DNA from 2 places in the Streptomyces sp. NPDC048462 genome. Region 1 is predicted to be linked to the other one. Evidence: riboswitches for the same ligand, from Rfam matches in the RefSeq annotation. Region 1 holds a riboswitch; the other holds the start of a gene.
The links. Region 1 has a riboswitch for S-adenosylmethionine ahead of ACGFU6_RS12540 (aminotransferase class V-fold PLP-dependent enzyme). Riboswitches for the same ligand answer to the same signal wherever they lie in the genome.
Positions count from the first base shown of each region.

Region 2: linked by a shared signal. The riboswitch ahead of thrC (threonine synthase) and the one ahead of ACGFU6_RS12540 (aminotransferase class V-fold PLP-dependent enzyme) in region 1 are both predicted to bind S-adenosylmethionine.

Region 1 is NZ_JBICXG010000005.1:358,161-361,572, reverse strand. It holds gene ACGFU6_RS12545 (Lrp/AsnC family transcriptional regulator) at 1-147, shown strand, start outside; gene ACGFU6_RS12540 (aminotransferase class V-fold PLP-dependent enzyme) at 224-1,639, opposite strand; SAM riboswitch class IV at 1,812-1,929, opposite strand; gene trpD (anthranilate phosphoribosyltransferase) at 2,026-3,090, opposite strand; gene ACGFU6_RS12530 (cytochrome bc complex cytochrome b subunit) at 3,217-3,412, opposite strand, start outside.
Region 2 is NZ_JBICXG010000013.1:80,309-83,720, reverse strand. It holds gene ACGFU6_RS22220 (cold-shock protein) at 1-8, opposite strand, end outside; gene ACGFU6_RS22215 (MoaD/ThiS family protein) at 442-720, opposite strand; gene thrC (threonine synthase) at 792-2,084, opposite strand; SAM riboswitch class I at 2,102-2,266, opposite strand; gene ACGFU6_RS22205 (glucosyl-3-phosphoglycerate synthase) at 2,420-3,370, shown strand.

The DNA of each region.
Region 1 (3,412 bases):
GTGGCCAAGCACGACGATCTGGCCGAGGTCATCCCCGGCCGGATCAGCAAGATCCCCGGCGTCGAGGGGACCGACACCCACGTGGCGTTCCGTACGTACTCGCAGCACGACCTGGAGGCGGCCTTCGCCATCGGCCTGGACGGCTAGTCTCCGTGAAACGCGTTCGGGGGGGGGGGGGGGGGGGGGCCCCCCCCCCCCCCCCCCCCCCACCGCTTTACACGGCTCAGTGCTGTGCGGTGCCCCGGTCCGGGACGCAACGGCCGTCCTCGGTGCGGTACTTCCACTGGGCGCCCTCGCTCACCAGCTCCTTGACGGCCCGCACGAAGCGCTCGATGTGCTCGTCCGGCGTACCGGCACCGAAGCTGACCCGGATCGCGTTGAGCGACCGCTCGCCCGGCTCGGCCTCCGGCGCGCCGCACTCGCCGACCTCCTGCGGGTCACTGCCGAGCAGGGTGCGCACCAGCGGGTGGGCGCAGAACAGTCCGTCGCGTACCCCGATGCCGTACTCGGCGGAGAGCGCCGCGGCGAAGTGCGAGCTGTTCCAGCCCTCCACCACGAAGGAGATGACGCCGACCCGGGGCGCGTCGTCACCGAACAGTGAGAGCACCTTGACCTCGGGGACCTCCGCGAGTCCGGCGCGGACCTCGGAGACCAGTTGCTGCTCGCGGGCGACCAGGCTGTCGAACCCGGCCTCGGTGAGCGCCTTGCAGGCGGAGGCGATGGAGTAGACACCGATGACGTTGGGCGAGCCGGCCTCGTGGCGGGCGGCGGTGCTGTGCCACTCGACGTCCACCCCGCCGTCGGCGCGCCGGGCGACCTTGCGGGAGGCGCCGCCGCCGGCCAGGTAGGGCTCGGCGTCGCGCAGCCAGTCGGAGCGGCCGGCCAGCACGCCGGAGCCGAAGGGCGCGTACAGCTTGTGGCCGGAGAAGGCGACCCAGTCGACGTCCAGCTCGCTGATGTCGACGGGGTGGTGCGGGGCGAGCTGGGCCGCGTCGAGGACGATCCGGGCGCCGTGGGCGTGCGCGGCGGCGGCGAGCTCCTTGACGGGCCACAGCTCACCGGTGACGTTGGAGGCTCCGGTGACGCAGACGAGCGCGGGGCCAATGGGTCCTCCCCTGCTCGAACGAAGCTGAGAGCTTGGGGAAGAGTCGCGGTCCGCCAGGGCCCGCTCCAGCGTGGCGACGGCCTGCGCGGGGGTGCGCGGGGCGTTCAGGTAGGTCACCCGGGCATCGCGCCAGGGCAGCAGGGACGCGTGGTGCTCGGTCTCGAAGACGAACACCTGGCAGTCGGCGGGGAGCGCCGCCGCGAGCAGGTTGAGCGAGTCGGTGGTCGACCGGGTGAAGATCACCTGGTCGTCGGCGCGGCAGCCGAGGAACTCCGCGACGGTCACGCGGCTGGACTCGAAGAGGTCCGTGGAGAGCTGCGAGAGGTAGCCGGCGCCTCGGTGGACGCTGCCGTAGTACGGCGCGTACGCGGCGACGTCGTCCCACACGCGCTGCAGGGCCGGGGCGCTGGCGGCGTAGTCCAGTGCGGCGTACGTGACCTCACCGCCGGTCACCAGCGGAACCGTCACATCCTTGCCCAGAACGGGCAGTGGGGTACAAATGGACTGGTCGGTGGCAGCGGTGAAGACAGACATGACGAACTCCCGTAACAGGCAGGCGAATTCCGGTGCCTGCGGATACGCGGCAGCACGGAAGGAAGAAAAGAGGGTGTGCGGAGGAGGGCCGAAAAGCCCTATCGCATTCGCTTGCTCACAGAGGCTCCCTGAGGACCAGGACCCCACGGGTGGACGCCTTACGACGTCGAGGGGTCCGCGCTTGCCGCAGACCTCGCTGCCTACGGCCTGGTCTTCACCCGGGGCACCCCGCCACGGACGGAGGGTTGCCGGACAGCGGGCCGGGGCCGTAGTCGCTGTCACTCATGACCTGCGCAGCATCTTGCCATACGTGGGAGAACGCGCAAGGCGCAGTCCATGATCTGGACTGCGCCTCGCTCCGTGTTCCGTGTGTCAGGGTCGCGTGCTCAGGCGTTGCTGGCCGCGACCCATCTCTCCAGCGCGCGCCCCGCGGACCCGGAGTCGATGGACTCGGCGGCCCTCGCCATACCGGCGGCGAGCTGCTCGTCGAGCGTGCCGTCGCCCGGGTCGAGCGCGACCAGCGCCGCCGCCGCGTTGAGCAGGACGGCGTCCCGTACGGGCCCCGTTTCGCCGGCCAGCAGCCGGCGGGCCACATCGGCGTTGTACGAGGCGTCGGCGCCGCGCAGCGCCTCCACCGGCACCAGCTCCAGCCCGACGTCGCGCGGGTCGAAGGCCTGCTCGCGCACGACGCCGTCGCGGGCCACCCAGACCCGGGAGGTCGCGGTGGTGGTCAGCTCGTCCAGGCCGTCGTCGCCGCGGAAGACCAGCGCGGAGTTGCCTCGTTCGGCGAGCACGCCCGCGACGATGGGCGCCATCCGCAGATCGGCGACACCGATGGCCTGGGAGCGCACCTGGGCCGGGTTGGTGAGCGGGCCCAGGATGTTGAAGGTGGTCGGGGCGCCCAGCTCCGCGCGGGCCTTCGCCGCGTAGCGCAGGGCGGGGTGGAACTTCACCGCGAAGCAGAAGGTGATGCCCGCTTCCTCGGCCACCTCGACGACGCGCTGCGGGGGCAGGTCCAGGTTGACGCCGAGCTTGCCCAGTACGTCGGAGGAGCCGCTGGCCGAGGAGGAGGCGCGGTTGCCGTGCTTGACGACCTTGGCGCCCGCCCCGGCCAGGACGATCGCGGACATGGTGGAGATGTTGACCGTCTTGGCCATGTCGCCGCCGGTGCCGACGATGTCGACCGTGCGGCCGGGCACGTGGATCGTGGTGGCGTGCTCGTACATCGCACGGACCAGGCCGGTGACCTCCGTGACGGTCTCGCCCTTGGCGCGCAGGGCCACCGCGAAGCCGGCGATCTGCACGTCGGTCGCCTCGCCGCTCATGATGCGGTCCATCGCCCACGCGGTGTCGTCCGCGCTCAGGTCCTCGCCGCGCAGCAGCGGGGTCAGCACGCCGGGCCAGGTACGAGCCGCCACGCTGTCGCCGCCGACCGGGGTCACAACGTTCATGGTCCGCTCCTGGGGTCCACAGCCGATATAGGGATGCGACCACCCTATCGAGCGCCGGGGACAGCGAAGAGCCCCGTCCATCGTATGGATGGACGGGGCTCCCGCTGTGGCGATCAGCTCAGGTGATCAGTGGTGGCCGTGGCCCTCGGTGATCTCCTTGTACTCCTCGGGGGACGCCTTGGGGATCTGGTTGTGCTCGCCGAAGTAGCTCTTGCTGAGCTTGGCGCGCACCTTCTCCACCGGCGACACCTTGCGCTTGACACCGTTCTCGTCGACCAGCGGGCCGAGCTCGACCGGCGCGTACTGCTCGTGCGCGGTGAGG
Region 2 (3,412 bases), on a different contig from region 1:
TGAGCCATGCCTAACTCCCCTATTACTGGCCCTTGCACAGGACCGCACTTCGCGGGCCCGGGTCAGAACTCACCCTCCGACAGGAGAGGGTGCGTGCGCCGGAACGCGTCGACCGCGGCCGAATGTATCTGCCCAACTGCCCTCTGCAACAGGTCAATCGGACGAGAATTCTGGGCATCGCCGAACGCCCGAATATGAGGAACTCATGAGATTCCAGGGCAAGTCGGGCCAGGCAAAGGCGACTTATGGCGCAAGAGGCTCAGGCACTTTGGCTGCATCTTGTCGTGGCCGGGCGCATTCTCATATGCGGGGGGCACGGGCAGCGGAGGGGGCTTCCCACACTCTACCGCGCTCAACCATGCAGAATTGCCCCCTCCGCTTCTGTCGCGGAGAGGGCAATCGCGGTGACTCGTCGAAGCGGGACCGCTCGGGTCCCGGGGCTCAGCAGCCGCCGGCGACGGCCGGGATGATCGAGATGCCGGCGCCGTCCGGGGTGACCGCTTCCAGGCCTCCCTGGAAGCGCACGTCGTCGTCGTTGACGTACACGTTGACGAAGCGGCGGAGCTTGCCCTGGTCGTCCAGGACGCGGGCGGCGATGCCCGGGTGGTCCTTCTCCAGGGACTCGATGACCTGGGAGAGGGTCGCGCCCTCTGCCGGGACCTCGGCCTGGCCGCCCGTGTAGGTGCGGAGGATGGTGGGGATACGGACCTTGACGCTCATGGTGGGAGCCCTTCCTGGAGTCACGGGTGGCCGGAGGCTGCGGCAGCCTCTCAGCTGGTGCGGCGGACCGCTCAGGCGGTACCGAGGCCGGCGGCACGGAAGGCGTCCAGGCTCGGCCTGATCGTCGCCGTCGCCTGCGAGGTGGCGGCCACCGCGTCGAGCGTCTTGAGGCCGTCACCGGTGTTCAGGACGACCGTGGTGAGCGACGGGTCGAGCAGACCCGCCTCGATCAGCTTCTTCGTCACGCCGACGGTCACCCCGCCCGCGGTCTCGGCGAAGATGCCCTCGGTGCGCGCCAGCAGCTTGATCGCGTCGACGACCTGCTCGTCGTTGACGTCCTCGACGGCGCCGCCGGTGCGGCGGGCGATGTCCAGGACGTACGGGCCGTCGGCCGGGTTGCCGATCGCCAGGGACTTGGCGATGGTGTTCGGCTTCTGCGGCCGCACCACGTCGTGACCGGCCTTGAAGGCGGTGGAGACCGGCGAGCAGCCCTCGGCCTGGGCTCCGAAGATCTTGTACGGCCTGTCCTCGACCAGACCGAGCTTGATCAGCTCCTGGAGACCCTTGTCGATCTTCGTGAGCTGCGAGCCGGACGCGATCGGGATCACGATCTGGTCGGGCAGCCGCCAGCCGAGCTGCTCGCAGATCTCGTACGCGAGCGTCTTGGAACCCTCGCCGTAGTACGGGCGCAGGTTGACGTTGACGAAGCCCCAGCCCTCACCGAGCGGGTCACCGATGAGCTCCGAGCAGAAGCGGTTGACGTCGTCGTAGTTGCCCTCGATGCCGACCAGCTCACCGCCGTACACGGCGGCCATGACGACCTTGCCCTGCTCCAGGTCGTGCGGGATGAACACACAGGAGCGCAGGCCGGCGCGGGCGGCGGCGGCGCCCACCGCACCGGCGAGGTTGCCGGTGGAGGAGCAGGAGAGCGTGGTGAAACCGAAGGCGCGGGCGGCTTCGACGGCGATCGCGACGACACGGTCCTTGAAGGAGTGCGTCGGGTTGCCGGAGTCGTCCTTGACGTACAGGCCACCGGTGACGCCCAGCTCACGGGCGAGGTTGTCGGCCTTGACCAGCTTGGTGAAGCCGGGGTTGATGTTCGGCTTCTCCGCGACGTCGGAGGGGACCGGCAGCAGCGGCGCGTAGCGCCAGATGTTGTCGGGTCCGGCCTCGATGCGCTTCTTCAGCTCGTCCGGGGAACCGGTCGGCAGGTCGTAGGCCACTTCGAGCGGTCCGAAACAGCTCGAACAGGCGAAAAGGGGACCGAGTGCGAATCGTTCTCCGCACTCGCGGCAGGAAAGTGCCGCGGCGGGACCGAGGTCCACAGAAGATTCGGTAGATGTTGCAACAGTCTCAACAGCCATGATGGCGAGGCCCTTTCTCCTCATCTTCCTCGTGACGCGTTTCGCCACAAGACGGAATTGGCACCTTCCCCACCCGACCTCGCGGAAGGGGGTCCCCCCTGCTCGAGCGAAGTCGAGAGCTTGGGGGTGGGATGGTTGCCGGGACTTCAACGGGCCGTTCCCTCTGTCCCTCTGGATGAGCGCTATGGCACTGGATCATCGATCCAGGCGTTTATCGGCGGACGGACCCCGGCATGCCACGGCCATCTGCGTTGTTCAAGACTGTAACCGAAGCACCGGACTGTTGAGATAGTCGTCCGAACCGCGAGATGGATCACATACAGGGAGTATCGACCGTGCTGGAAGAGGTCGAACGCTGGCTGACCAGGCGTTCCTGGTCGTGCGCCGACCGCCCGCTGGAGCAGCTCCTGGCCGCCAGGGGAGGCGACCCGAGGCGCAGCCGCGTGAGTGTCGTACTGCCCGCGCTCAACGAGGAGGCGACGGTCGGGGACATCGTCCGCACCATCCGGCGCGAGCTCATGGAGAAGGTCCGGCTGGTCGACGAACTCGTGGTGATCGACTCCGGCTCCACGGACGCGACCTCCGAGGTCGCCCGCGAGGCGGGCGCCCGGGTGATCCACCGGGACGCGATCCTGCCCCGGCTGCCGGCTGTCCCCGGCAAGGGCGAGGTGCTGTGGCGGTCACTGCTGGTGACCGGCGGTGACATCGTCTGCTTCGTCGACGCCGACCTGAAGGACTTCTCGGCCGACTTCGTCTCCGGCATCGTCGGCCCGCTGCTGACCGACCCCTCGGTGCAGTTCGTCAAGGCGATGTACGACCGTCCCCTCGGGGACACCGCCGGTCAGGGCGGGCGGGTCACCGAACTGGTGGCACGGCCGCTGCTCAATCTGCACTGGCCGCAGCTGGCCGGCTTCGTCCAGCCGCTGGGCGGCGAGTACGCCGTACGCCGCTCGCTGCTCGAACAGCTGCCGTTCCCGGTCGGTTACGGAGTGGAGCTGGGGCTGCTCGTCGACGCCCTGCACACCGTCGGACTGGACGCGCTCGGCCAGGTCGACGTCGGCGTCCGCGTCCACCGCCACCAGGACGGCCGGGCGCTCGGCCGGATGGCGGCGGCCATCTACCGGACCGCCCAGCTGCGGCTGTCGCGCGGACATCTGGTCCGCCCCGCGCTGACCCAGTTCGAGCGCGGCGAGAACGGCTTCGTGCCGCACACCTACCCGGTGGACACCGAGGAGCGGCCGCCGATGCGCGAGATCGAGGAGTACGTCGCACGCCGGGCGGCATGACGCGGGACGGCGCGAAGCGGCGGCGGCTCTGCGGGACGACAC